DNA from 4 places in the Acidovorax sp. NN32 genome. Region 3 is predicted to be linked to each of the others. Evidence: predicted binding sites of a transcription regulator. Region 3 holds the regulator's gene; each other region holds the start of a gene.
What was found. Region 3 encodes FNR, which switches genes on or off when oxygen is low (the NO sensors DNR and NnrR bind a similar motif). Its sites were predicted from a motif close to TTGATNNNNATCAA; they were not measured.

Region 1 (7,241 bases), 1.8 Mb from region 3:
CGTCCTTGCCCGCCTCTTGCGCCTGCGCTTCCTTCAGCTGCTTTTCCAGCTCGGGCAGCTTGCCGTACTGCAGCTCGGCCACCTTGTTGAAGTCGCCCTTGCGGGTGAATTCTTCGATCTGGAATTTGAGCTTGTCGATGGCCTCGCGCACATGCGCGCTGCCCTGCGCCTGGGCTTTTTCGGACTGCCAGATTTCGTCGTAATCGGCGATTTCCTTTTGCAGCTTGGTGATCTCTTCCTCAATGAGCGCAAAGCGTTTTTGCGAGGACTCATCCTTCTCGCGGCGCACGGCTTCGCGTTCGATCTGCAGCTGGATCAGGCGGCGGTCGAGCTTGTCCATCACCTCGGGCTTGGAGTCCATCTCGATCTTGATCTTGGACGCGGCCTCGTCGATCAGGTCGATCGCCTTGTCGGGCAGAAAGCGGTCGGTGATGTAGCGGTGGCTCAGCTCGGCCGCGGCCACGATCGCCGGGTCGGTGATGTCCACGCCATGGTGCACTTCGTACTTTTCCTGCAGGCCGCGCAGGATGGCGATGGTGGCTTCCACCGTGGGCTCGCCCACCAGGATCTTCTGGAAGCGGCGCTCCAGCGCAGCGTCCTTTTCGATGTATTTGCGGTACTCGTCCAGCGTGGTCGCGCCCACGCAATGCAGCTCGCCGCGCGCCAGGGCGGGCTTGAGCATGTTGCCCGCATCCATCGCGCCTTCGCCCTTGCCCGCGCCCACCATGGTGTGCAACTCGTCGATGAAGACGATGGTCTGGCCTTCGTCCTTGGCCAGCTCGTTCAGCACGCTTTTGAGGCGCTCTTCAAACTCGCCGCGGAACTTGGCGCCTGCGAGCAACGCAGCCATGTCGAGCGACAGCACGCGCTTGCCCTTGAGGCTCTCGGGCACCTCGCCCGCCACAATGCGCTGGGCCAGGCCTTCAACGATGGCGGTCTTGCCCACGCCGGGCTCGCCGATGAGCACGGGGTTGTTCTTGGTGCGGCGCTGCAGCACCTGGATGGCGCGGCGGATTTCATCGTCGCGCCCGATCACAGGGTCGAGCTTGCCCATACGGGCTCGCTCGGTCAGGTCCAAACAGTATTTGGCCAGGGCGCCGCGCTGGCCTTCGGCCTCGGCGCTGTCCATCTTCTGGCCGCCGCGCACGGCCTCAATCGCAGCCTCCAGGCTCTTGCGCGTGAGGCCGTTGTCCTTGGCGATCTTGGCGGCTTCGCCCTTGCTGTCGATCACGGCCAGCAAAAACAGCTCGCTGGCAATGAACTGGTCGCCGCGCTTGATGGCCTCTTTCTCCGTCGCTTGCAGCACGCGGCCCAGCTCGGGGCCGCCCTGCACCTGGTCATTGCCCTGTACCTGGGGCAAACGCTTGACGGCGGCTTCCGCCGCTGCCAGCAGGCCGGGCACGTTGGCGCCCGCACGCTGCAGCAGCGCCTTGGGTCCGTCGTCCTGCTTGAGCATGGCCACGAGCATGTGCACGGGCTCGATGTAGGCGTGGTCGTTGCCCAGCGCAATGCTCTGTGCATCGCTCAGGGCTTCCTGGAACTTGGTGGTGAATTTGTCGAGACGCATGTGGATGTCCTCCGAATTGCGCTGCACTTGGGGCAAATCTTCTGGAATTTCAAGACGACGCCCCAGCGCAGGCCTTGCGCCAGATCAATCTTCGCCCAGGCGCCCTGATGCCTTGAACCGATTCATTTGATCACCGCCGGCTCAGATCGCCTGCGCTGAGCCCGCAAAGCAAAAAAGCGCAGGCGGAATACCGCCTGCGCTTTTTTCAGGGTCCGCGAGAAATTACTTGGCGGGAACGACGATCACGGTATCGCCCTTTTTGCCATCGGCTCCCGTATCGCCCGTGGCACCGGTAGCACCAGTGGAACCCTTGGCACCGTCATAACCGGGAGCACCCGAAGAACCCGTAGCGCCAGTGGCACCCGTTTCGCCCGCAGGGCCTGGAACGGCCACCGTGGCACCGGTCGAGCCGGTTGCGCCCGTGGCGCCAGCAGGGCCTGCCGGGCCCGGGACCACAACCACGGGGGCAGTAGCGGGAGGGGTCACAACCGTTTTCTCGCAAGCGGCAAGACCAAAAGTAACGATAAGTGCAGCGAGCAGCAGGGATTTTTTCATGGGAAGCCTTGTAGGAGATGAAGCGCACGCGAAGATGAAACTGTGCGGAGAGTTTCTTTCTGGCTGCAACTGTGGCGTTCAACAGTCACTGCCAGCGGTAGCGCTAATTTATCGATGCCCCCCCTGCCGCCTTGTAGGACGGCCCGACGACTGCTTGTGGTTCCTGGCGATGCCTCACCGCAACCCAGTGAGCCGACGAACTCCTGGTGCAGATGAAACCTTCCATCCGCCCCATTCACAATCACTACAAAATTTATAGCTGCCATCGCTTTACCAATAAGCGCTAGCGGCCAATTTCTTTCAAAATCTTGTTTGAGCCACCGCTCCAACAAACCGCGCAGACGTGCGTCGGCCGCTCCGCAACGCCAGCAACCCCAGCAGCGCGGCCAGCCCACCCAGGCCCCAGGTCGACAGGGTGGGGATGGCCGCCGGGCTGGGCGCCAGCAGCACGGGGACCACCGGGTCGTTGATGGTGCCGTCCTGCGCGCCAAAGCTGTTGTCGCCCCAGCCACCGTCCGTCACGTCGTAGGTCACGGTGTTGCCGCTGATCTGCAGGTTCACGGGGTCGTAGTAACGGCTGGACAAGGGGCTGTCGGGTGTGGGGCCGTACTTCTTCACCGTGAAGCCCGTGAGGTCTGGAAAGGTCACCGCCACACGCACCGTCTCACCCGGCTGGCAGTTGATGAGCCGCAGGCGGAACGCCCCGTGCGGCAAAGTGGCGCCGGGGTACGGCGCCGGTGCCGCCACCGGGCCGGTGCCCGCCAGGTCCAGCTGGCAACCCGCGCTGCCATCCACCACGCCCACGTTGACCGGCCCCGACCCGGTGTTCGTGGGTGTGGGCAGGGTTTCAAAACGCGCCTGCACAGTGCAAGCGGCCGTCACCGCTGCCGTGGTGTAGGTGCTGCCCGCCAGCGTGCCGCCGCAGCCCGTGACGGCCGCAATGCGGTAGCCCGCAGCGGGCGTGACGGTGAAGGCGCCCGTTTGGCCTTCGGCCACGTTGACGGCCCCAGCCGGATTGATGCTGCCGCCCGCTCCCGCTGTGGCGGTGACCGTGTGCAGGGCGGGTTGACTCCGTTCCACGGTGACGGTGTAGGTGCGCCGGGCCACGCCGTTCTCAGCCACCACGTCCACCTGGATGACATTGGCACCGACCGCAAGCGGCAGCGGCGCAGTCGCCATTCCGCTGGTCACCACCACACCGTTGACCGTGATGGACGCCCCGGCCTGCGCCGCCACCGGTGTCAGCGACAGCTGGGCCACCCCATGGGGCACCGTGGCGGTATACGCCGTCACGCCACCGGCAAATGCCGGGCTGAGCGCCCCCTGCGACAACGCCAGCGACGCGAGCGCGGCATTGGGGGATGGCGAGGCATTCACCAGCACGGTGATGCCCCCCAGACCATTGGCGATGGCAATGTCCAACAGGCCGTCCCTGTTGAAGTCGGCAACCACCATCTGCTCGGGCGTGCCGCCCACAAACCGCAGGAGCGGCGCACCCAGCCCACCCGGGGCGCCCTGACCACGCACGATGGCAAGCTCGCCCGAAGCTGCGTCAGCGGCCACCAGATCGGGCCCGCCATCGCCATCAAAGTCAGAGGCGGCAAGAACGCTGGCAGAGATTCCCGCGCCGTAGGTGCCGACCATGCTCAGCGCCTGCCCGGGCGCGGCAGCCAACGAGGCAATCTGCACTCCTGCGGAGGCAAACACCCCTGCCCGGCCCGTCTGGCTCCAACCGGCAATCGCGCTCAGGGCGCCTACGCCCGCCGGCACATAGACGGGATCGCCCGGATACGAGGCTGAGGACAGCGAGGTGCCCACGGTGCCCACGGACGTTGCGGCCACGATGTCGGCACGGCCGTCCTGGTCGACATCCAGCGGGGCAAACCCCTTCACGTCATCCCACGACGCCACATCCAACATTTCGATGGAGCCCTGCGGGCTCACGCCGACCCACTGGATGCCTTCGTAAACACCTGCCGTCTCTGGCGCCCACACGGCCGCGTACGCGGGGTAGCCAGCCCCCCGGAAATTGCCAATCACCACTGACCGCGGGGCCAGGCCAATGAAGGACCGCTGCCCGGCCACCGTGAAGGTGCCCCGGCCATTGCCGAGGAAGACCATGATCGTCTTGTCAACCTCGTTCACCACGGCCAGGTCCGCATGCCCGTCCCCATTGAGATCGCCAGCAGCCACGGATCCCGCGCCCGCACCGGCATCAAGCCGGGTGCTGAATTCAAATCCACCAGCACCATTGCCACGCATGATCCAGACAGCATCATCGTCACGGTGCGTCACGGCGACGTCGGCGCGCCCGTCTTCATCAAAATCGGCGACGGCTATCGCCTGGGTGTAACGCTCTGGGATTCCGTAGGCACGTGCTGCAGCGAATCGGCCCGCGCCGTCTCCCCGCAGGTTGGCCAGGTAGCCACGTTGGTCGTCCAATACGACGATGTCTGGATGCCCGTCGCCACTGAAATCCGCCACTGCCGGGGGGCTGGCAGATTCGCCCACCGGGTATTCCAGCCCCTGGGCACTGAATCCGCCGCCGGCAAGGCCCGGCACAACCACCACCGTGCCGCTAAAGCGGGACAGCACCACGTCGGCCCGGCCATCGCCCGTGGCGTCCACGATCTGCCCGCCGCTGAAGCGCCCAAAGGCAGGGCCCACCCCTCTGCGCGAAAAGCCACCCTGCCCATCTCCGAGCAGGAGGACAGGGCTGGCGGAGGTGTTCTGCACAAGTGCCAGGATGTCCAGGTGGCCGTCGCCATTGGCATCCCCTGCGGCCACAAACGGGACGTACTCGTCACCGGTCACGCGCTGGGCCGCCGCAAAACCGCCCGCGCCATTGCCCAGCAGCAAAAACACACCGTCGCCCGACCCCGCAACAATGTCCACATGACCGTCCTCGTTCCAGTCGCCCGAAACAACATGGCGCCCTGCAACACCCAAACCGATGTCAGTGCGGGGGCGACCGTCAAACCGCCCGTCACCATCACCCCACAAGACGGAGACGCCTTTTTGCGCCCCGGAAAAGACGGCAATGGCCAGGTCGAGCCGCCCGTCACCGTCGAAATCCGCCACTGTCAGATCGCGCGGATTGAGCCCCGCACCAAAAGTGACCGGAGCAGACAAACCACCGCTGCCATCCCCCAGGTGAATCGTGGCGGTTCCGTTGTTGAAGCTGGTCACGGCAACATCCAGATGCCCGTCGCCATTGAAATCCGCCGCCGCCACGCCATAGGGAGCAGAGCCCACGCTGAATGCTCCCGCCTCGGAAAAACCTGCAACCCCGCCTGTGTTAAGCAGGATCTTGACGGTACTGCCCAGGCGATCCACCACCACGAGGTCGGGCCGGCCGTCTTCATTGAAGTCTCCCGTCGCCATCTCACTGGGAAGCCCACCCAGGCGCAAACTGGTCGCGGCCCCGAAAGCCAGATCAGCACGGGCCTGCCCAGAGACCGCCAGGCACAAACCGACGACGGCCAGGCTCAGCCTCCACGCGCGCCACAGCGCTCGTGCTACAGATTTCATGAAGAATTCCTCCCTGTTCAGGCCCTATCTGGGCAGGAGGCGATTCTCGAAATGGACGTGGCTGCGCACAAGTCCAAACATTGCATGGATGTGAATGACGTGCCCGGCAGGATGCGTATCCGCAACGCCGCAGGGCGCCCGCTGCAGCGACTGTCTAGGCGTTGTTCGCCACAATGCCCCAGCGCGCCAGCGCCGCGTCGTCAGACACGCGGGCATCCACCCAGCGCGCGCCCTGGGCGGTTTCTTCCTTCTTCCAGAACGGCGCCTGGGTCTTGAGGTAGTCCATCAAGAACTCGCAGGCCTGAAAACTCTGCCCCCGGTGGGCACTGGTCACCGCCACCAGCACGATCTGGTCGAGCGGCTGCAGCAGGCCCACGCGGTGGATCACGCGGGCGCCAAAAATATCGAAGCGCCGAAAGGCCTCGTCCACCATGGCTTCGATGGATTTTTCGGTCATGCCGGGGTAGTGCTCCAGCTCCATGGACGACACCTGGTCGCCCTCGTTGCGATCCCGCACTGTGCCCACAAAGCTGCACACTGCGCCGATGCCTTTGTTTTCGCGGCGCAGCGCAGCGACTTCGGTGGACAGGTCGAAGTCCTCGGTCTGGATGGAAACGCGGGGCAGGGTCATGGCAAAAAACTCTCTACGGGGCGTGTGGAAGTCAGACAAAAAGAGTCTTCAGGGCGAGCGGTGCAACCGGGGCGCGGCCAGCAGGGCACGCTCTTCTTCCACCACCTTGTTCAACTGCGCCAGTGCGGGCGACGGAGGCAACTGGGCCAGCAGGGTCTGCAGGCGCGTGACGTCACCGACGGTGGGCGCGACCTTGATCTGTGCGATGGCGGCGGGCAGGTTGCCGCCCCGGACCAGCGCCAGCACCTTGGTGGGCCATTCACTTTTGTTGCGTGCCATAAATAGGTCAAAAGGTTTGTCTGTACGATTCGCCCGCACTGTACCCGTACTTGCTCGCACCACAGCCACCCCTGCACCTTAAGCCCATGGCCACACAAACGATTCAGACCGCTCATTACAAGCTCTACCCGTCCCCGCGCAATACGGTCCGCAACGTGTTCGAGCACCAGGTGTTCGTGCCCCACCCCTACGCCCTCATCGACCTGGATGTGATGGAGCTGGCGGGCAAAACCACCCTGTTTGGCGCCTGCCGCCTGTCGGACATGAAAATGGGCCAGGTGGTGACCTTTGAGTTGGCGTCAGACCAGGCCAAGTTCGAGCGCCTGTTCACGCCGGACTGAATCAGCAACCCTGCACCGCAACACGCCCCATGGACCTGCAAGAATCCTTCGAGGCGCTCGACTCCCGAGCCCCGGACACCTATGCCCAGGCCGTAGAGGCCTATTGCGACGGCATTTTGCGGCTGCACTGGAACGAGCGCCTCATCAACAAGATCTTTGGCCGGGCACTCCAGTCGCATGCGGCGGGGCGGCTGGTGGTGCAGCACTACCAATGGCAATTGCGGGGGGCCCCCCGGCCCACACTGGCACTGCTGCAGCGGCGCATGCCCGGGGGCGCGCGCACGCTGGCCACGTTCTTTGCAGTGCTGCGCCTTGCCGGTATGGTGGCGGTGGACAT
Region 2 (7,241 bases), 1.4 Mb from region 3:
ACGCCCGCGCGCGACGGCACGGCCGAGCACCGCTAACCTCTGGTCCTTCTGTACGACGCCTGTAATTTTCTCCATGCCCCTGAGCCCCCCCGCCCCCCGCACCCTGAAACATGTCCGCCGGGTGAACTACCAGGGCTTTGAACGCGACGATGGACTGTGGGACATTGAAGGCGAGTTGCACGACAGCAAGGCCTACGACGCCACCTCTTTTCGCGACCCTACCAAACAGCGCCTCGCGGGCGAGGCCATCCACCACATGTGGCTGCGCGTGACCGTGAACCGCCAGCTGGTGGTGCAGGCGATCGATGTGGCGATGGATTCGCACCCGCTCCAGGGCTGCACCGAGGCCCAAACTGCACTGCAGCACATGGTGGGCTGCAGCATGGCGCGCGGCTGGCGCCAGTCCATCCAGAAGCACCTGGGCGGCGTGGCGAGCTGTACCCACCTGCGCGAGCTGTTGTTCAACCTGGCCACCGCGGCGTTCCAGTCGGTGCCCGCCGTGTTTTCGTCCAGCCACCCCGACGAGCCACCGCGCCACCTGGGCCAGTGCACGGGGTGGGACTTCAACGGCAATGGCGTCAAAGAGTTCTTTCCGCAGTTCTATGGCAGGGAGCCCAAGGCACCCGCCCCGGCAGCCCCTACGGCTCCTGCCACTGAAATTTCAGCCCCATCGGGCGCTAGCGCTAGTTGAATATGCGCTGCTAGCTATCAATTTTGATATATCACCACAACCCATCGGAGACACCCATGCGTGTGCAGAACAAATCCATCATCGTCACCGGCGCTGGCAACGGCATTGGCGAAGGCATCGCCAAACGCCTGGCCGCAGAGGGCGGCAAGGTCATCGTCAACGACATCAATGAAGCCGGTGGCCAGCGCGTGGTGGCCGAGATCACGGCCGCCAGCGGCACCGCCGCGTTCTTCAAGGCCGACGTGACGAAGTCCGCCGAAGTGAAGGCGATGGTCGACGAAGCCGTGCGCCTGTACGGCCGCCTGGACGTGGTGGTGAACAACGCAGGCTGGACGCACCGCAACCGCCCCATGCTCGAAGTGAGCGAGGACGAGTTCGACAAGGTCTATGCCATCAACATGAAGAGCATCTACCTGTCGGCCATCCACGCCGTGCCTGCATTGCGCCAAGCCGGTGGTGGCAGCATCATCAACATCGCCTCCACCGCCGGGCTGCGTCCGCGCCCAGGCTTGACTTGGTACAACGGCTCCAAGGGCGCCGTCATCATCACCAGCAAGTCCATGGCGGCCGAGCTGGGCCCGGACAACATCCGCGTGAACTGCATCAACCCCGTGTTCAACCCCGACACCGGACTGGCCGCCGAGTTTGCGGGCGGCCCGGTGGACGAGGCGCGCCGTGCCAAGTTTCTGGCCACCATTCCGCTGGGGCGCTTCTCCACCGCGCTGGACGTGGCGAATGCGGCGCTGTACCTGGCCAGCGAAGAGGCTTCGTTCATCAGCGGCGTGTGCATCGAGGTGGATGGCGGACGCTGCGTGTAAACAAGAGTCCAAGCGCGCTCGCAAGCCACCATCACTTGCGTTTGCGCGCGCGCCCAATCCGCACCAAGGCAGTGCGGATTGATTTGACGGTCTTGAAACCGCTGCCTATAGTGCCGCCGATGTTTGCGAGCCACTCCACCGCCACGACCGCCAGCGCCACAGCGCCGCTGCGCCGTGCCGCGCGCTCGCAGGCCACGCTCCAGGCCGGTGACCGCCAAGTCTGCACCCTCGCTGCAGATTCCTGAGCCCGGCGACACCCCCTCCCCTCCGCATTCTTTTCGCGCACTTCCTGTCGCCGGGCCCCACGCCCAGCGCCAGCTTGCGCCTTGGCCACGGCCGGGGCGCGGACGTCAGGAGTGTCCATGCCCCCGTTTCCTTCGGGCGAGATTTCGCTCGCCCCGTGCGCCCCTGCGCGCAGCCTGCCCGCCGATGAGGCCATCGCCAGCGCGGCGGTCGCCCCCGACATCACCCGCAACTTCATCCGTGCCAAGCAGCCCTGCGCCGACGGCTACCGCTGGTACCTACGCCGCCAGGAGGGCGCCAGCAACTACCAGGCGCTGCTGGACGACCTGGTGCGCGAGGACCGTGTGGAAGACGCTTGCTGGATGCTGGACCAGTTCGGCCCCACCAACGATGTGCTGGAGGTGGACCACTTGGAGGCAGACGCGCTGGTGTTTGCGGGCAGCGTGCGCTGCCGGGGCCACGCCGACGTGGAGGGTGTGCTGCGCACGGGCCGCAGCCTCAGCGTGCTGGGCGGCCTGCGGGTAGGTGGAGCACTGCGCGTGGGCGAAGACCTGCGCGTGGCGGGCGCAGTGCGCTGCGAGGGCAGCGCGCGGCTGCACGGCGATGCGCGCGTGGGCTGGTCGCTGACAGTGGCGCAGCGACTGCAGTGCACAGGCAGCCTGCGTGTGGGCGGCGAGCTGGACTGCGGGGCTGCCGCCCACGTCGGTGGCCACTGCCGGGTGACCCAGGATCTGCGGGTGGTAGGCGACCTGGGTTGCGACGGCGGCATCAAGGTGGGTGGCCACTTGCAAACCGATGCTGCCGTGCAGGCTGCCCGGGGCGTGTGGGTAACGGGCGACGTGGACTGCAAGGGCCACCTGCAAGCGGGCTGGGGTGTGCGGGCCGGTGGGCACATTCACGCCGGAGGGGCCATCCGTGCGGGCGAGAGCCTGTGGGCGGGCGAAACCATTGCGGCGGGTGAGGCCTACGGCGTATACGCAGGCTTGGTGGTGCCGCTGCCCGACTGGCCCCACAGCGCCCAGGTGTGCGCCCGCGAACAGCCTGCACGCCTGCTGAGCGGCTGCTGGACCGATGGCCAGGGGCACACGCCATGATGGCCATCGCCTGCAGCCTGTGCGACCCACGCGACGCCACCGTCTTCGCCAACACGTGGCCCGGCAAGGGCTTGCTGGGCCGGTGGGCCCAGCGGCTGACCGAACTGCGCATCGACGTGGATCTGTCGGGCCGCGACATCCAGCGCGAGTTCGAGGCGCTGTACGACCGCATCCGCACCAACCACCGCACGCGCGATGCGATGCAGCCGTTGCCCTTGCATCTGCATGGGCTGGTGTTTCGCCAGCGCGAGGCCGACGGCGAATACTTTGTGTATGCCATCGACCCACAGCGCAAACGCATCGTGGCCTACACCGTGTTCAACCGGCTGGTCGAGGTGAACCGCCACACCGACCGCCACCTGCGCGCGCCCCACACCAAGGTGGTGGACGGCTACCGCCGCATGGGCATTGCATCAGCCATCTACCGATGGTGGCTGGACTCGGGCCGCAGCCTCATGACGGGCGCACGCCAATCTGCAGGTGCCCATGGCCTGTGGATGGCCCTGGCACGCGACTACGAACTGGCAGCGGCGCGCATCGACACCCACAAACGCGTCCAGCAGCTGCCGCTTCCACCACCCCCAGGGTTTTTCAACGCGCTGGACACGCGGCTGGTGCTGGTGGGGCGCGATTGCCGCCTGGCGGACTTCATGCAGCATGCGGGCTGGGGCGGCTGATCGGGTGACCCCGGCCGTTCCCCGCCTCTCAGCCCAGCACCTCGCGCAGGGCAGCGTCGTACAGGCCGGTGAGCTTGTCCATCACCCCCAGCAGGCGTTCGCTGGTGGTGGCCACGGCGTTCAGCCCCGCGTCATCGGCCGCGCGGCGCAGCGCGGATTCAAAAAACAGCCACTGCGAATCGGCCAGCTCCAGCTCGTTGCGGATGGACGATGTGGACACGGGCGCCGCCTTCAATGTCTGCAAGGCCTGGCGGAAGTCCGCCGCATCGGACGCCAGCTGCGCCTGCACCACCTTGGAATCCACCTTGGCAGCACTCAAAAAGTAGTTCTTGGCCAGGCGCTGCGACAGCATGCGCTGGCGGCCCGCCAGGTTCACCAGGCGGGCACTGGGGGCCTGTGCCATTTTTTCGATGGCCTCGGTCACGGCCTGCGCAATGAGCAGCGTTCGATCGGCCTGTTCCGATGCCGCCGCTACCAGGGCCGTGGTCGTGGCGGGCGCCGAAGTCATCTGGTTGAGCAGGGAAAACTGCTTTTGCACTTCTGCCAGCTGCCGCCCGACTTCTGCAGGCCACTGGCCCGACTGCATGCCTCGGGCCAGTTCGCCGCTGCCCGTCTGCACCATCTTTCGCGCCAGCCCCATCACATCCACCGCCGCAGCAGGCAGCACCTGCAGGTACTGCTGGCAATAGGCCTTGGCCATGCGCTGCGACAGTGCGCGAAACCAGCCCGCATAGTTGATGGCCCCCGACAACCCCATCTGCGCCTGGGCTCCTGTCGCCCAAGTTGCCCAGGTGGGCAGCAGAACACCCGCCGCCACCCGCTGAAGGGCCACACGGCGCTGGCATGGCACGGCATCGACAGAAAATTCTCGCGTCAACATGGGAATCCCCTTGAAATCGAATGGGCAGATTGTTGCAACGCAGCAAACAGAACGCCCTGCGCCATGTCAAAGGCGGGCCATACCAGCGCCTGGGCAAAACTTGACCGCGATCAACTCCGCGCGCAGGGGCTTGCCCCCTCTGCAGGCCCCCTTGCGGCAAAATCACGCCATGGCCGAACGTGTGATTCCTCTGGTGGACCAACGCATCGCCGCTCTGGCGGCGCGGGTGCCCACACACCCCGTGGCCCCCACCGGCCTGCTCACCGACACCCGGGGCCGCCCGCTGCGTGACCTGCGCATCAGCGTGACGGACCGCTGCAACTTCCGCTGCAACTACTGCATGCCCAAGGAAGTGTTCGACAAGGACTACCCCTACCTGCCCCATGGCGCGCTGCTGAGCTTTGAAGAGATCACGCGGCTGGCAAAGCTCTTCCTGGCGCATGGCGTGCGCAAGATCCGCCTGACCGGTGGCGAGCCCCTGCTGCGCAAGAACCTGGAAGCGCTGGTGGCGCAACTGGCCCAGCTGCGCACGGTGGACGGGCTGGCGCCCGACCTCACGCTGACCACCAACGGATCGCTGCTGGCGCGCAAGGCCAAAGCGCTGAAAGACGCGGGCCTGAACCGCGTGACCGTGAGCCTCGACGGCCTGGACGACGCCGTGTTTCGCCGCATGAACGATGTGGACTTTCCGGTGGCCGACGTGCTGGCGGGCATCGAAGCGGCGCACGCCGCCGGGCTGTCGCACATCAAGGTCAACATGGTGGTCAAGCGCGGCACCAACGACCACGAAATTTTGCCCATGGCCCGCCACTTCCGGGGCACGGGCACCACACTGCGTTTCATCGAATACATGGACGTGGGCGCCACCAACGGCTGGCGCATGGACGAAGTGCTGCCCTCGGCCGAGCTGATCAAACGCCTGCGCGCCGAGCTGCCGCTGGTGCAGCTCGACCCGAGCAGCCCCGGCGAAACCGCCGAGCGCTGGGGCTACGCCAATGCCGCAGGCCAATATGACCCCGCCCTGGGCGAGGTGGGCGTGATCAGCAGCGTGACCCAGGCGTTTTGCCACGACTGCAACCGCGCGCGCCTGTCTACCGAAGGCAAGCTCTACCTGTGCCTGTTTGCCTCCGAGGGCTACGACCTGCGAACCCTGCTGCGCGGCGGCGCCAGCGACGAGGCGATTGCCTCGGCCATCGCGCCCATCTGGCAGCAGCGCGCTGACCGCTACTCCGAGCTGCGCAGCACCCTGCCGGCAGACAACACGCCAGGGGTGCGGCGTGTGGAAATGAGCTACATCGGCGGGTAAGCAAAGTGCCGACTTTTTAGGGCACCATCGGTGGCTTCGGTCCTCGCGTTGTCCTTACAGCCACCCATGTCCCTTCAACCCAAACACCGCGCACTGTTTCTGGCCAACGCCGCCGTTCTGGTCACCCACCAGATCGACGCCGCGTACTGGCACGAGTGGGAGCTGTTTCACATCCCCGGCGGCAACCAGGTCAACTTGCTGCTGAACCTGCCCATCATTGCGCTGGTGCTGTACGCGCAGTCGCAAGTGGCCCGTGGCGAGGGTTCAGCAGCCCTGATGTTCTACAAACTCATGCCTTGCCTCGGTGCCTTGACCGTGGTGATCCACGGGCTGTTTTTTGCCCTGGGACACGAGGCCTTTGTACAACCTGTGTCCCTGGGCCTGCTGGTCGGCACGGCTGTCCTTTCCTGCCTGCAGTTGACCGCGCTGCGTACCCGGCCGCTGCGGTAGCCCTCTATTTCACGCTCCATCGCGCGCACCATGACAAAGATTGACACCCAAGACATTACCGGCATCGTCCTTGCCGGCGGCCGCGGCTCCCGCATGGGCGGGGTCGACAAAGGCCTGCAGAACTTTCGGGGCCTGCCCCTGGCCCTGCACACCCTGATGCGACTACAGATGCAGACCGGCGCCACCATGGTCAACGCCAATCGCAATCTGGCCGCCTACGAAGCCTTCGGCGCACCGGTGTGGCCCGACGTGCTGAGCGACTATGCCGGGCCGCTAGCGGGTTTTTTGACAGGACTGGAGCGTTGCGAAACGCCCTGGCTGCTGACAGTGCCCTGCGACACCCCGCTGTTCCCCCTGGACCTGGCCCAGCGCCTGGCGGCGGCGGCTGACGCCCAGGACGCCGACATCGCCATGGCCGCAGCGCCCGAGGACGATGGCACGGGCCGCACCACCGTGCGCACCCAGCCGGTGTTCTGCCTGCTGCGCGTGGACCTGCTCGAAAGCCTGGTCGCTTTCACCCAGGCCGGTGGCCGCAAGATTGACGCATGGACGGCACAGCACCGCTGCGCCATAGTGCCGTTTGACCAGCCCGGCGACGACCCCAAGGCCTTTTTCAACGCCAACACCCTGGCTGAGCTGCACGCGCTGGAAAGCGCGAGCGCACCGCAGGCCTGATCACGCACCGCTGCGATGAACGCGCACACGCCTGCGGCCGCCCGTGCAGTGTTGATCCGCCCGTTGGTCGCATCGGACGCTGTGGCCTACAAAGCCCTTCGCGACGAGGCTTTGCGCACCGCGCCGGATGCATTCACGTCCGACTACGAATCCTCGGTGGGCCGCGATGCCAGCGAGTACGTGGCGCGTTTTGGCGCGCCGGAGTCGGGTCAGTTCTTCCTCGGCGCCTTCGATGCCGCAGGCCAGCTGGTCGGCTGCCTGGGCTGTGAGCGCGAGCAACGCACCAAGCAGCGGCACCTCGCCACGCTGGTAGGCATGATGGTTGCGCCACAAGCCCAGCGCCAAGGCATCGGCCAGCAGCTGGTAGCCGCCTGTGTAGAGGCCGCCAGCGGCGTGCCCGGACTGAC
Region 3 (7,241 bases):
GCTGTCCATGGCCCATGCAGCCAAGCCACCCGCCACAGCGTACCCGGCCAAGCGGCCAGCATGAAAAGCGACGGCGCGCCGAATGACACCGCCACGGGGCACCCACTGCACTGTCTGCACCGTCGGGGGAGTTGCCTGTGGCTGCGCATCGCCACCGGCTGTGGACGCCATGCCCACACCGCCCTGCCCGATCAATGCCCCACAAGGCGCAGAACACATGACCAAACAATGGGACCCGCCAACGAGCCCCATCAGCAAGGCGGTTGAGGCGACCGTAGCAATCATGAGGATCAGATGATGCGCGAAAAACGGGCGCGGTTGCGGTCAGCCTGCAGGTAACGGTCAAAGACCATGGCAATGCCACGCACAAAGAACCAGCCCATGGCAGTGACCTCGACCCCATCGGGCCGCACCACCACAAGCCCCTGCTCGGCCATGGTTTCCAGTTGCGCCAGCTCCGCAGAGAAGTAGTGGCGAAAGTCGATCAACCACGCTTGCTCCATGGGCTCAAACAACAGCTCGCCTTGGCACATCAAGGCCATGATGACGGCGCGGCGCACAAGATCGTCGCGCGTCAGGGCCAACCCACGAACGACGGGCAGGCGCCCCTGATTCAGAAAATCGTAATACTCATCCAGGGTCTTGGCATTTTGGCTGTAGGTGGCTCCGACCCGGCCAATCGCAGACACCCCCAGGCCGATCAGGTCGCAATCAGGTTGCGTACTGTAGCCCTGGAAGTTGCGGTGCAGACGCCCCTGGCGCTTGGCGACTGCCAATGCATCCTCAGGCAATGCAAAGTGGTCCATGCCCACATACACGTACCCAGCATCCATGAAGGCGTCCAGCGAACGGGAGAGCATCGACACCTTGCCTGCAGCCGCTGGCAACTCGGCCGAAACAATACGGCGCTGAGGCTTGAAACGTTCTGGCAGATGGGCATACGCGTACAACGCGATACGGTCAGGCCGCAGCTGCGTAACCTGGGCCAGCGTGCGGTCAAACGACTCTGGCGTCTGCCGAGGCAGGCCGTAGATCAAATCCACATTGATGGATTCAAAACCCAGCGAACGTGCGGACTCCACCAGCGAAAACACCTGCTCGGCAGGCTGTATGCGGTGAACGGCCTTTTGAACCTCGGGATCGAAATCCTGCACCCCAAAGCTCAGTCGGTTGAACCCCAGTTCCGCCAGCACTGCAAGGCGGTCCGCATTGACGGTGCGAGGGTCCACCTCAATCGAATACTCCCCGCCCGGCGCCAACGAAAAGCTGCGTTTGAGCATGCCCATCAGCTCCCGCAAGCCCTCGTCCGATAGAAAAGTGGGCGTGCCACCACCCAGGTGAAGCTGACTCACCACCTGCCCCGTGCCGCAGTGTGCTGTGTGCAAGTCAATCTCGCGGCTCAAATACCGCAAATACACCTCTGCCCGATCATGGTGTTTGGTGATGATCTTGTTGCAGGCGCAGTAGTAACAAAGGGACTCGCAAAAGGGGATGTGCACGTACAAAGACAGCGGCAAGGCCTTCGTCATGGAGCCCAGCCTGCGCTGCTCCAAGGCAAGCGCGTAGTCGTCCTGCCCAAAGGCCTCGACGAAACGGTCAGCTGTTGGGTAAGAGGTATAACGGGGCCCTGGCACGTCGAAACGGCGCAGCAGCTCGGGCGAAACAGCGGTCATGGGCAAATTCCTTGCGTACACTTCGACTGTGCCGTAAGCTGCACTCCATGTCCTTGACCTGCATCAAGTGATGGGCCGGGACGAACAGCGACAATTTGATGCACATCAGTCGCCCACCCGCAACCAAAGGCCCAGCCTGTTAGGCATATGGGGCGATATGCTCAAACCTTACCCAGCCTCTGTGCCTATGAACCCGCTCACCATCAAAGTCGCCTGCTCCAACTGCAACCTGCGCGAGCTGTGCATGCCGGTGGGGCTGAGCGAGGAACAGCTGCAACGCATTGACGAGGTCGTTGCCGTTCGCCGCAAGATCAAACGCGGTGGAACCCTTTTCCGCAACGGCGAATCCTTCACCTCGCTCTATGCCATTCGAACCGGCTTCTTCAAAACATGTGTAGCCACCGAAGACGGGCGTGACCAGGTCACGGGTTTTCAGATGGCAGGCGAGATCATCGGCCTTGATGGCATCGTGAATGACCACCACACCTGCGATGCGGTGGCCCTGGAAGACGCGGAAGTCTGCGTCATGCCGTTTGACCGCATCGAAGAGCTGTCCCGCGAAGTCACCGCCTTGCAGCACCATGTGCACAAGATCATGAGCCGCGAGATTGTCCGCGAGCATGGCGTGATGCTGCTCTTGGGCAGCATGCGCGCTGAGGAGCGCCTGGCTGCGTTCCTGCTCAACCTGGTTCAGCGCCTGCACGCCCGGGGGTTCTCGCAGTCCGAGCTCGTGCTGCGCATGACCCGCGAAGAGATCGGTAGCTACCTGGGCCTCAAGCTCGAAACCGTGAGCCGCACCTTCTCCAAGTTTGTGGAAGAAGGCATTGTCGAGGTCAAGCAGCGCCATGTGCGCATCCTGGAGACCGAGGCCCTCAAGCGCATCGTGAACAACCAGCAAGCCTGCCACTGAACCTGCTGTGGTCTGCCATCCTGGCAGTCCTTACCACATTGACCTTAGCCAATAGGTGGCACTACCGCTCAAGGGCACGATGATGTCTTGCGGCAGTCATCGGGACGTTCGCCTTCGGGAACCGGGCAACGGTTAAGTTCAAACGGTGACATCGCCAGCAGCGTGGTCAACGCGCTGGATGCCATCGTGATCATCCAGAACGCAAAAAAGGCAAGCGTGTACACGCCCTGCCGTGACAATGCCAACGGCTGCCCAAACCAGTGCAGGTCTTGCGGATCCACCATCGCAAAAACCAGCATTTCCATCACACCGGCCATCAAAAAGGCCGGCCAGGCAATCCACATCACGCGTTGCATCCACATTGGTTTGTCTCCTGGTAAGGCCGTGCAGGCATGCCGCCCGGCCAGGTGGGTTCAGCGCGGCTGGTCCTGGACCGGGGTGGCAGCGTGGTTGCGGCCCTTCATGGCTGGCAACAGGCTTTTTTCTGGGGTGGCCAGTGTCTTGTTGATCTCGATGCCCTGGCGGTAATAATCTTCCGCGACTACAGGGTCGGGGCGCGATATCGCGAGCCACAGGGTCACAAACCCTGCAATGATCACGATCACGGGACCGGCGATGATCAGCCACACATGGCCAAACCTCCACCAGGGTGCAGCGGCAGAAGGGGCAGTGCCGAGGGCGGAACTGGATGGCATGGTGCTTACTCCTCAAAAATTATCTTGCTCAAAGCAAGACCCGCGAAGGTCTTGCACCCGGGCGCGCGCTGCGTTATCGCGGCACCAGAAACACGGATTTCTCGCTCACATGGGCGTCCGCGCTCAAAGCCTGGACATCGAACTGCACGGCATGTGATCCTGAAGGGGCTGATCCATAGGGTATCTGCAAACGGACGGCCACCCACCGGGACTCCGCCGCACCGATGTCCACCTCGGCATCAGAAGCGACTTCCAGCCCTTCAAGGCCACGCACACTGATGCGATAGCGCTGGGGGCCTTCAGTGGCGTTCATGATCTGCAGGCGGTAGATGTTCTCCAGCTTTCCACCCGCCACGATGCGCGACAGCGCCGCCCGATCACGCACCACATCCACCTTCAAGGGCGTGCGTGTGACAAGGCTGGCCATCATGCCTACGCACAGGGCCACCAGGACCGCGCTGTATATCAGCACACGCGGCCGCAGCACGCGGCGCAGGATCTGCGACTGACTCCACCGTTTGGCCACGCCGTTCTGCGTAGAAAACCGGATGAGCCCGCGCGGATACTGCATCTTGTCCATCACGGTATTGCAGGCGTCCACGCACAGGCCGCAGCCGATGCATTCGTACTGCAAGCCCTTGCGAATGTCGATGCCCACGGGGCACACCTGCACACACAGCGAGCAGTCAATGCAATCGCCCAACCCCTGGGCCTTGTAGTCGATGTTCTTCTTGCGCGGCCCACGCTGCTCACCGCGTTCTGGGTCGTAGGTAACGATCAGCGTGTCCTTGTCAAACATGGCGCTCTGAAAGCGCGCATAGGGACACATGTATTTGCACACCTGTTCGCGCATATAGCCGGCATTGCCATAGGTGGCAAAGCCATAGAACAGTACCCAGAAAATCTGCCAGCCACCCTGCACCGCCAGCAGCTCTGCCCCGAGTTCGCGGATGGGCACGAAATAGCCCACGAACGTGAACCCCGTCCACAACGCCACGGCAATCCAGATGACCTGCTTGAAAAACTTCTTGCGAACCTTCTCGAAGGTCCAGGGCCCATTGTCCAGCCGAAGCCGCGCACTGCGATCGCCTTCGATCTTGTGCTCGATCCACATGAACATTTCGGTGTAGACCGTTTGCGGGCACGCAAATCCACACCAAAGCCGCCCCGCCACTGCCGTAAACAGGAACAGCGACAACGCCGAGATGATGAGCAGGCCCGTAAGGTAAATGAAATCCTGGGGGTACAGAACCAGGCCGAAGATGTAGAACCGCCGAGCCCCCAGATCAAACAGCACCATCTGGCGCTGCCCCCATTCAAACCAGGGCAGCCCGTAGAAAACGATCTGCGTGAGAAACACCATCCCCCAGCGCCAACGCGCGAACAGGCCACTGATGGAACGCGGGTAGATCTTCTTTTGCGCTTCGTACAGGGAAACAATCTCGCCCTGTGATGAGGCATCGGACGCAACCGGCGCTATCGGGATGACCTTGCGAGCAGGCTCGCTGGGTGGGTTCATGATGGTATCGGTCCGTTTGCTTCGTGGTTCTCAGTTTGCGCTGCCCCCTGGAGCAGTGCCTGGGCACTGCTCCAAGTGGCCAAGGCTCAGCGTGCAGCGGCCTGGGTGCCGTTCGACAAGCCCCAGACATAGGCCGACAGCACACCGATCTGCGCTTCTGTCAGCTTGTCCGCCTGTGCGGGCATCTGGTTGACCTTGCCGTTGTTGACCATGGCAGTGATGGCCGCCTCACCCCAGCCATGCAGCCAGATGTCGTCGGTCAGGTTGGGTGCACCCAGTGCCTGATTACCCTTGCCGTCCATTCCGTGGCAGGCTGCACACGCCGTGAACTTGGACTTGCCCAACGAAGCACGCAGCGAGTCATGCGGGCTGCCCGAAAGACTCAACACATAGTGCGAAAGATTGCGCACATCTTCGGGGGAGCCCACTGCGGCAGCCATGGGAGGCATGTTGCCGATACGGCCCTTCTCGATGGTTTCACGGATCTTCTCGGGTGCACCGCCATGCAACCAATCGCCATCAGCCAGATTGGGGAAACCCTTGCTACCCCGGGCGTCCGAGCCATGGCACTGCGCGCAGTTGTTCATGAACAGGCGCTCGCCAATGGCCTGGGCCTGAGGATCCTTGGCAATGTCTTCCGGCTTCATCGAGGCAAAGCGGGCATACAGCGGCTCCAGCTCGGCCTTGGCCTTGGCCATCTCAGCTTCGTATTCACCCTTCTGTGTCCAGTTGAGCTTGCCGGAAAAGCTACCCAGGCCAGGATAGGCGGCCAGGTAGCCCAGGCCGAAGATGATGGTGATGACAAACAGCCACACCCACCAGCGTGGCAGGGGGTTGTTCATCTCGACCAGGTCTTCGTCCCAGACGTGGCCGGTGGTGTTGTCGGACGTGGCCATCACCTTCTTACGGCCTGCCATCCAAAGCAGAATGCCGCAGGCGATGATGCCGACCAGGGTCAGCGTGGTCACAAAGACCGACCAGAAATTGCTGGTGAAGTCACTCATGGGGTGTTCTCGTTCTGGTGAAGGTCAATCTTGCTCGAAAGGCAGCTGGGCTGCCTCGTCGAACCGGGCCTTATTGCGGCCTCGGTAGGCCCAGACCCAGATGCCAATGAAACAGGCCATTGAAGCCAACGTGGCCACAATGCGCATGGTGGTGATGTCCATGGGGATATCTCCTTTACTTGAGCGCGCGGCCCATGACTTGTAGGTACGCAATCAGCGCTTCCATTTCCGTCTTGCCCTTGACATCAGCGGCAGACGCAGCGATCTGTTCGTCGGTGTACGGCACACCCACAGTGCGCAGGGCCTTCATGCGCGGCGCCACGCTGGCGGGGTCCACGGCGTTCTTCTCCAGCCAGGGGTAGGCAGGCATGTTCGACTCGGGCACCACATCACGCGGGTTGTTCAGGTGGATGCGGTGCCATTCGTCGCTGTACTTGCCTCCCACGCGGTGCAGGTCGGGGCCTGTGCGCTTGCTGCCCCACTGGAAGGGGTGGTCGTACACAAACTCACCCGCCACCGAATAGTGCCCATAGCGCAGGGTTTCAGCGCGGAAGGGGCGGATCATCTGCGAGTGGCAGTTGTAGCAACCTTCACGGATGTAGACGTCGCGGCCCACGAGTTGCATGGCGTTGTAAGGCTCCACGCCCTTGACCGCCTCGGTTGTGGACTTCTGGAAGAACAGTGGCACGATCTCTACCAGGCCGCCGATGGCGATGACCAGGAGGATCAGCACGATCATCAGGAAGTTGTTGGTTTCCACCTTTTCATGGGAGAAGCCGGTCGAATTCGATGGGTTGTTGTTAGACATGAGTTATCTCCTTCGGCTCAGGCGTGGGCCGCATTCACGGCAGGAATCGCCACCTTGACCGAACGGCCCGAGATCGCTGTCATCCACACGTTCCAGGCCATGACCAACATGCCACCCAGATACAGCAGGCCACCGGCCACGCGGATCACATAGAACGGATAGGTCGCCTTCACGCTTTCCACAAAGGTGTAGGTCAGCGTGCCGTCGGGGTTGATGGCGCGCCACATCAGGCCTTGCATCACACCGGCAATCCACATCGCGGCGATGTACAGCACGATGCCAATGGTGGCCATCCAGAAGTGCAGCTCAATGGCCTTGATGGAGTGCATCTTTTCGCGGCCAAACAGTCGGGGCACCAGGTAGTACAGCGAGCCCATCGAGATCAGACCCACCCAGCCCAACGCGCCAGAGTGCACGTGGCCCACGGTCCAGTCGGTGTAGTGGCTCAGGGCGTTGACGGTCTTGATGGACATCATCGGACCTTCGAACGTGGACATGCCGTAGAACGAGAGCGACACGATCAGGAAACGCAGGATGGGGTCGTCACGCAGCTTGTGCCATGCGCCCGACAGGGTCATGATGCCGTTGATCATCCCGCCCCAGCTGGGTGCCAGCAGGATCAGCGAGAACAC
Region 4 (7,241 bases), 230 kb from region 3:
GCCACATCGATCAGCAGGGCCAGAAAAAGCTCCACATTGCGCACCATCACACCGGTGCGCAGCCGCAGCAGGCTCACCACGTTGAACACCGCCAGGCAGCCCACCACCAGCAGCATCTCGCGCACAGGCAGCGTGAGGTTCAGGCTGTAGTGCGCCATCTCGATGGTGAACACCTGGCCGACCACGGCAATCCAGCGTAGCTCGATCAGCTGCTGCAGGTTCTTGATGCCTGCGGCGGCATCGGCCGAGCGTGCGTTGCGCTGCGGCGCGGCGGTCGCAGTATCAGGACGAAGAGGTGTCATCAGGGGCGAAGGTGGTGGCAGGGCGCGCAAAGCCGCGCAGGCGGCGCTCGTAGCGTGCCACATACCAGCCAGCACCCGCAACCATGAGGGCCAGACCGTACCAGGTCAGTGCGTAGACCAGGTGGCTGTTATGGAAACGGATCACCGTCATGCCAGCGCGCGGCCAACGGGTGTCCGCTGCCGGGGGCACAGCGGCGCCTGGTACGGGAGGCAACCCCGCATCGATGAAGAAGGGGGCAGTCTCGGGCAACTGCAGCCAATGGCCGATGGCCGCAATGTCGCGCGAGTACCAGCGCTGCTCAGCCGGGGCATTGGTGCGCAGAAAACCACCGTCAGGCTCGCTCATGCGCAGCAGGCCCTGGACAGTCGCGGTGGTGGATGTAGGGGGGGTAGAGGCGGGCATAGGCGTTGCCAGCCATTGGGCGCGCTGCTCCTGCGGCACAAAACCCCGATTCACCAGCACCTGCGAGCCATCGGCCAGCTGCAAGGGCGTCATCACCCAGAAGCCCGAGCCCAGCTCGGTCAGGGCCTGGGTAAGCACGGTTTTCTCGGCCAGCCACCGGCCCTGCGCGGTGACAGGCAGGTATTCGTGGCTGGCTGCACTCACCTGGGGCCACTCTGGGCGGGAGGGCAGGGGTACAGGAGCAGCGTGCACGCGTTGATCGACGCGCTCGATCAGCGCGAGCTTCCAGGCGCGGCGCTGCACCTGCCAGGTACCCAGCGCGATAAAGCCCAAAAACAAGGCGATGCCCACCACTGCGAGCACCGCCTGGCGAAGCCGCCAGGCCTGGGGGGCCGGGGCTGTGGGATGGGACGGCATCAGGGCGTCGAGTGGCCCGGCGCCTCATGCGTTGCGGGCGTGGGGGTGGGGTGCTCGGGCATCATGTTCGCGTTCATGTGGAACATGACCCACAGCGTGCCCGCAATGGCAATGGCTACGAACACCACCGTGAAGATGGTGGACAACATGGTCCAGCCGCCTTCAACCTTGCCGTTCATGTGCAGGAAATACACCATGTGCACCAGGATCTGGATCACGGCGAAGCCGCCCAGTACCAGCACGGCGGTGTTGCGGTCGGCGATGACCTTGGCCATGACGAGCCAGAAGGGAATGGCCGTGAGGATGACCGAGAGCACGAAGCCGATCGTGTAGTCGCGCAGGCTGCTGTGCGGTTCCGCGTCGCCGTGGTGGTCGTGGCCGCCCTGGTCATGCGCGCCGTGTGCGTGTGTTGTGTGTTGTGCGCTCATAGTTACAGCACTCCCATCAGGTACACAAAGGTGAAGACGCCAATCCAGACCACGTCCAGAAAGTGCCAGAACATCGACAGGCACATCAGGCGGCGGGTGTTGGCAGGGATCAGGCCGTGTTTGCCGATCTGCACCATCAGCACCACCAGCCAGATCAGACCAAAGGTCACGTGCAGGCCGTGGGTGCCCACCAGCGTGAAGAAGGCCGACAGGAAGGCGCTGCGCTGGGGCGTGGCACCCTGGTGGATCAGGTGGGCAAACTCATAGAGTTCGAGGCCCAGGAAGCACAGGCCGAAGAAGCCGGTGACGGCCAGCCACAGCAGCGTGCCTTTCACATCCTTTTGCTGCTTGCGCAGCATGGCAAAACCGAAGGTGATGGACGACAGCAGCAGGAAGGCCGTGTTGATGGCCACCAGCGTCAGGTCAAACAGCTGCGCACCGGTGGGGCCGGCCGCATAGCTGCGGCCCAGCACGCCATAGGTGGCAAACAGGGCGGCAAAGATGAGGCAGTCGCTCATCAGGTAGAGCCAGAAGCCCAGTGCGGTGCCGTTTTCGGGATGGGGCTCGTGCGCAAGGTGGTAGTCGCGCGGGGCCAGGGCGCCTGCGGCGGCGCCAGCGTTAAGGCGGAGTTCAGACATGGCGTGCCAGTTGGAGTGTGCGGGCTTCTTCGGTGGCGGCGACTTGGGACGCCGGGATGTAGAAGTCACGCTTGTAGTTGAACGTGTGGATGATCGAAGCCAGCAGCAGCGCGGCAAACGACACGCCCGCGAGCAGCCACATGTGCCAGATCAGCGCGAAGCCAAAGACCAGCGACAAGGCCGAGATGACCGCGCCCGAGCCGGTGTTGGCAGGCATGTGGATGGGCGCAAAGCCGCCGAGCGGGCGCTTGTATCCATGCTTCTTCATGTCCCACCACGCATCGATTTCATGCACGACAGGGGTGAAGGCAAAGTTGTAGTCGGGCGGGGGCGACGAGGTGGCCCATTCGAGCGTGCGCGCATCCCACGGGTCGCCCGTGTGGTCGCGCAGCTGGTCGCGCTTGAGGTAGCTCACCACGATCTGGATCAGGAAGCAGGCGATGCCCGCAGCAATCATTGCGGCGCCGATGGCGGCGATCACGAACCAGATCTGCAGCGACGGGTCTTCAAAATGGTTGGCACGGCGCGTGACACCCATCAGGCCCAGCACATACAGCGGGCCGAACGCCACCCAGAAGCCCACCACCCACAGCCAGAAGGAGCGCACGCCCCAGGTGCGGTCGAGCTTGTAGCCAAAGGCCTTGGGATACCAGTAGTTGATGCCGGCGAACAGCCCGAACAGCACACCACCGATGATCACGTTGTGGAAGTGGGCGATCAGGAACAGGCTGTTGTGCAGCACGAAGTCGGCCGGGGGCACGGCCAGCAGCACGCCGGTCATGCCGCCAATGGCAAAGGTCACCATGAAGGCCACGGTCCACATCATGGGCAGCTCGAAGCGGATGCGGCCCTTGTACATGGTGAACAGCCAGTTGAAGATCTTCGCGCCCGTGGGGATCGAGATGATCATCGTGGTGATGCCAAAGAAGGTATTCACGCTCGCACCGGAGCCCATGGTGAAGAAGTGGTGCAGCCACACCAGGTACGACAGGATGGTGATCACCACCGTGGCGTAGACCATGGAGGTGTAGCCGAACAGCCGCTTCTTGCAGAACGTGGCCACCACTTCAGAGAAGATGCCAAAGCACGGCAGGATCAGGATGTAGACCTCGGGGTGTCCCCAGATCCAGATCAGGTTCACGTACAGCATGGCGTTGCCGCCCAGGTCGTTCGTGAAGAAGTTGGTGCCGACATAGCGGTCCAGCGACATCAGCACGAGCGCTGCCGTCAGCACCGGGAACGAGGCCACGATCAGCGCGTTGGTGCACAGGGCAGTCCAGGTGAAGACGGGCATGCGCATCAGGTTCATGCCGGGTGCGCGCATCTTGATGATGGTGACGATCAGGTTGATGCCCGAGAGCGTGGTGCCCACCCCCGCAATCTGCAGGGCCCAGATGTAGTAGTCGAGCCCCACGCCGGGGTCCTGTGCCCCCAGGTTGGACAGTGCCAGCCAGCCGGATGTGGAGAACTCGCCCAGAAACAGCGACACCATCACCAGGATCGCGCCTGCCGTGGTCATCCAGAAGCTGAAGTTGTTGAGGAACGGGAACGACACGTCGCGCGCGCCGATCTGCAGCGGCACGAGGTAGTTCATGAGGCCCGTGACCAGCGGCATCGCCACGAAGAAGATCATGATCACGCCGTGGGCGGTGAAGATCTGGTCATAGTGGTGCGGCGGCAGGTAGCCCATGTTGTCGCCAAAGGCCATGGCCTGCTGCAGGCGCATCATCACGGCGTCGGCAAAGCCGCGCAGCAGCATCACGAGGCCGAGGATCATGTACATGATGCCGATGCGCTTGTGGTCGATGCTGCAGATCCAGTCGCGCCACAGCGTGCCCCACAGGCGGAATTTGGTGATGGCGGCCATCACGGCCAGGCCACCCAGCACGGTGGCGACAAAGGTCCAGAGCACGATGGGCTCGTGCGCCATCGGTATGGAATCCCAGGTGATTCGGCCCAAGGCCCAATGGGATGCGGTATCAGGTGCGGAGGACATAAAGGTCTTTGGAAGATGCCAACACCCGCTTGGCACGGGCGCCGACATGGCAAATCAAGGGCGGGTCATTGGGCGGAGTTGGCGCGCGGTGCGTGGCGGGCTTCCAGGCTGGCCACCACCTGGGCGGCGTTCTGCGAGGTGCATACGTCCTGCGGCAGATTCAGGCCCACGGCGCGCACATAGGCGTCACCGCCGTTCTCGTCGATGGCCATCATGTGGTGCATGCACATCTTGCCGTCTTCGACACAGCGGTTCAGTACCTTGTCATACAGGCCTTCTTCCACGCTGGCAAAGCGCTGCACGGGGTCGCGCTCGCTGGGCTTGGCCAGGTCCATGTAGGCCTGGCGTGTAAGTGGCTTGCCTTCGGACTTGGTCTTGGCCACCCACTGCGCGAAGTCGCTCTCGCTCAGGCCATGGAACTTGAACGTCATGCCAGAGAAGCCAGCGCCGCTGTAGTGCGAGGACATGCCCTTGTACACGCCCGGTTGGTTGATCACGGCGTTCAGCTCGGTCTGCATGCCGGGCATCGCGTAGATCATGCCGGCGAGGTCGGGCACGTAAAACGCGTTCATCGTGGACGTGGCCGTGAGCTTGAACAGGATGGGGCGGTCCACCGGCGCAGCCAGTTCATTCACGGTGGCAATGCCCAGCTCAGGGTAGAAGAACAGCCACTTCCAGTCCATGGCCACCACCTGCACTTCCATGGGGGTGGATTGGGCGTCCAGCGGTTTGCTGGCCGAGATGCGGTCCAGCGGGCGGTAGGGGTCGAGCTTGTGGGTGCCGATCCAGGTCAGGGCGCCGAGGGCGATGACGATCAAGAGCGGCACGGTCCAGATCACCAGCTCCAGCGTGGTGGAGTGGTGCCAGTCGGGGTCGTAGTCGGCCTCGGTGTTGGCAGTGTTGTTCTGGCGGTACTTCCAGGCAAACCACAGGGTGAGGGCAATCACCGGAACGATGATGATCAGCATCAGCAGCGTGGCCTGGATGACCATGTGGCCTTGCTGGGCCGCGATGTCGCCGGCGGGGTTGAGGACGACCGCCTTGCTGCAGCCAGCCAGGCTGCCCAGGGCGGCCATGGCGGCGAGCCAGACAGGCACGCGAGGTAAAGGTAGTTTGGACATGTGACAGGCGCAACCAAGGCGTTTAAGGGTAAACGCGGATAACGAAGTGCCGTCGAATGTAATAGCCCTAGCTTTTTTGTACATTGGACATTTTGTCCAAGGTCAAAGTAATGCGCCCCACTTTGGTGCATTTCCGGTCCCTGCGGTGTTGTCCTGCACACGGCATAGTGAAACCGCACTTGTCCCAGATCAAACTTGCGTGTAGAACACAGAATGTCTTATCCAAACAACGACAAGGAGCCCTGTTCATGAGCAGCCCCGCCTCTGCCACTTACCCTGCGGCCGGCTTTGAAGAAAGCCCCGCCTCTCTCTCGCGGGCTGATACGCATGAAGACGTGACCCCCAGCGAAATTGCTGTGGGCGTGATCATCGGACGCTCGTCCGAGTATTTCGACTTCTTCGTTTTCGGGATCGCCTGCGTTCTCGTCTTCCCGTCCTTCCTCTTTCCATTCCTCTCGCGCCTGGATGGCACGCTGATGGCGTTTGCGCTGCTGGCGGTCGCTTTTGTCGTGCGCCCGGTGGGCACGGCCATTTCCATGGCCATCCAGCGGCGCTGGGGCCGGGGCACCAAGCTGACCATTGCACTATTCTTGCTGGGCGTGTGCACGGTGGGGATGGCGTTCTTGCCGGGCTACAAGGACGCGGGCCTGACTGCCGTGGTGGCGCTGCTGATCCTGCGCATTGGCCAGGGTCTGGCGCTCGGCGGTTCTTGGGACGGCCTGCCGTCGCTGCTGGCCATGTCGGCGCCCAAGGAACGGCGGGGCTGGTTTGCCATGATCGGGCAATTGGGCGCGCCTGTCGGGTTTGTGCTGGCGGCGGGTCTGTTTGCCTATCTGTACAGCAGCCTCAGCGTGCAGGAATTTCTGGCCTGGGGCTGGCGTTATCCCTTCTTCGTGGCCTTTGCCGTGAACGTGGTGGCCCTGTTTGCCCGCCTGCGCCTGGTGGTGGGGCAGTCATACGCCGAGCTGCTGCAAGAGCGTGAACTGCAGCCCGTGCCTGTGAGCCGTGTGATACGTGACGAAGGCAGCAATGTGGTACTGGGTGCTTTTGCCGCGCTGGCGAGCTTTGCGCTGTTCCACTTGGTCACGGTGTTCCCGCTGTCTTGGATCACGCTGTATTCGGACCAGCCGGTGACCCAGATTCTGGGCGTGCAGATCGTAGGCGCCTTCCTGGCAGCTGGGGCCATCATGGTGTCTGGCTGGCTGTCGGACCACCTGGGCCGCCGCAAGCTGCTGGGCGGCATGGCGGTGTTGATCGGTGTGTTCAGCTTCATGGCCCCCGTTCTGCTCAACTCGGGCGAGGTGGGCAGCACCATGTTCCTTCTACTGGGTTTTGTGCTGCTGGGCTTGTCGTATGGCCAGGCGTCGGGCACGGTCACGGCCAATTTTTCGCCCCAATACCGCTACACGGGCGCCGCTCTCTCGGCCGACCTTGCCTGGATCATTGGCGCCGCGTTTGCACCGCTGGTGGCCTTGTACCTGTCGGCCCAGTTCGGGCTGCTGGCGGTCACGGTGTATTTGCTGTCGGGCGTGGCCTGCACGCTGGGCGCGCTGAACCTGAATCGGCGCATGGAGCGCCGGGACCGGTAAGGGGCAGAGATTTGCTATTGTTTGTATAGCTGTTTGCGCTTTTCTACAAAGCGCTAGAGGCTAAAAATGCTCTAAAAAAAAGCGCCCGGTACTACCGGGCGCTTTTTTTTGTGAAGGCTCAGTCCTGTGGTCTGAAGCCAATGGTCAGTGAAGGCGGCACGCGGCCATCCACATCGCGCGGCAGGGTCTCGGTCTTGTCCAGGGCGCGGAGCACTGCGTCATCCCAGGCCTTGTTGCCGCTGGACTGCACCAGGCGTTTGCCCACGATGGTGCCATCGGGCGAAAGGCGGACTTCCACCTCGGCGCGCGGGTTGCCTGAGATCGCGTCGGGGTACACGATGTTGGGC

Region 1: the regulator FNR is predicted to act here: its motif matches at 1,642-1,655, upstream of clpB (ATP-dependent chaperone ClpB).
Region 2: the regulator FNR is predicted to act here: its motif matches at 4,504-4,517, upstream of ACT89O_RS15860 (type IV pili methyl-accepting chemotaxis transducer N-terminal domain-containing protein).
Region 4: the regulator FNR is predicted to act here: its motif matches at 5,485-5,498, upstream of cyoA (ubiquinol oxidase subunit II).

What each region holds. Positions count from the first base shown of each region.
Region 1 is NZ_CP199679.1:3,836,632-3,843,872, forward strand. Features, by position in the region: gene clpB (ATP-dependent chaperone ClpB) at 1-1,567, opposite strand, end outside; gene ACT89O_RS17675 (collagen-like protein) at 1,790-2,053, opposite strand; gene ACT89O_RS17680 (IPTL-CTERM sorting domain-containing protein) at 2,423-5,653, opposite strand; gene ACT89O_RS17685 (molybdenum cofactor biosynthesis protein MoaE) at 5,808-6,284, opposite strand; gene ACT89O_RS17690 (hypothetical protein) at 6,333-6,563, opposite strand; gene ACT89O_RS17695 (hypothetical protein) at 6,650-6,904, shown strand; gene ACT89O_RS17700 (hypothetical protein) at 6,934-7,241, shown strand, end outside.
Region 2 is NZ_CP199679.1:3,421,277-3,428,517, forward strand. Features, by position in the region: gene ACT89O_RS15835 (DUF2889 domain-containing protein) at 74-691, shown strand; gene ACT89O_RS15840 (SDR family oxidoreductase) at 748-1,509, shown strand; gene ACT89O_RS15845 (hypothetical protein) at 1,629-1,754, shown strand; gene ACT89O_RS15850 (bactofilin family protein) at 1,872-2,846, shown strand; gene ACT89O_RS15855 (hypothetical protein) at 2,843-3,523, shown strand; gene ACT89O_RS15860 (type IV pili methyl-accepting chemotaxis transducer N-terminal domain-containing protein) at 3,552-4,403, opposite strand; gene moaA (GTP 3',8-cyclase MoaA) at 4,573-5,709, shown strand; gene ACT89O_RS15870 (DUF6713 family protein) at 5,776-6,159, shown strand; gene mobA (molybdenum cofactor guanylyltransferase MobA) at 6,190-6,834, shown strand; gene ACT89O_RS15880 (N-acetyltransferase family protein) at 6,850-7,241, shown strand, end outside.
Region 3 is NZ_CP199679.1:2,055,382-2,062,622, reverse strand. Features, by position in the region: gene ACT89O_RS09550 (sulfite exporter TauE/SafE family protein) at 1-285, opposite strand, end outside; gene hemN (oxygen-independent coproporphyrinogen III oxidase) at 291-1,673, opposite strand; gene fnr (fumarate/nitrate reduction transcriptional regulator Fnr) at 1,861-2,583, shown strand; gene ACT89O_RS09535 (hypothetical protein) at 2,652-2,945, opposite strand; gene ACT89O_RS09530 (FixH family protein) at 2,997-3,278, opposite strand; gene ccoG (cytochrome c oxidase accessory protein CcoG) at 3,352-4,797, opposite strand; gene ccoP (cytochrome-c oxidase, cbb3-type subunit III) at 4,884-5,801, opposite strand; gene ACT89O_RS09515 (cbb3-type cytochrome oxidase subunit 3) at 5,826-5,963, opposite strand; gene ccoO (cytochrome-c oxidase, cbb3-type subunit II) at 5,977-6,609, opposite strand; gene ccoN (cytochrome-c oxidase, cbb3-type subunit I) at 6,627-7,241, opposite strand, start outside.
Region 4 is NZ_CP199679.1:1,824,059-1,831,299, forward strand. Features, by position in the region: gene ACT89O_RS08350 (ATP-binding protein) at 1-302, opposite strand, end outside; gene ACT89O_RS08355 (SURF1 family protein) at 283-1,122, opposite strand; gene cyoD (cytochrome o ubiquinol oxidase subunit IV) at 1,122-1,550, opposite strand; gene cyoC (cytochrome o ubiquinol oxidase subunit III) at 1,553-2,188, opposite strand; gene cyoB (cytochrome o ubiquinol oxidase subunit I) at 2,181-4,184, opposite strand; gene cyoA (ubiquinol oxidase subunit II) at 4,250-5,305, opposite strand; gene ACT89O_RS08380 (MFS transporter) at 5,554-6,894, shown strand; gene tolA (cell envelope integrity protein TolA) at 7,013-7,241, opposite strand, start outside.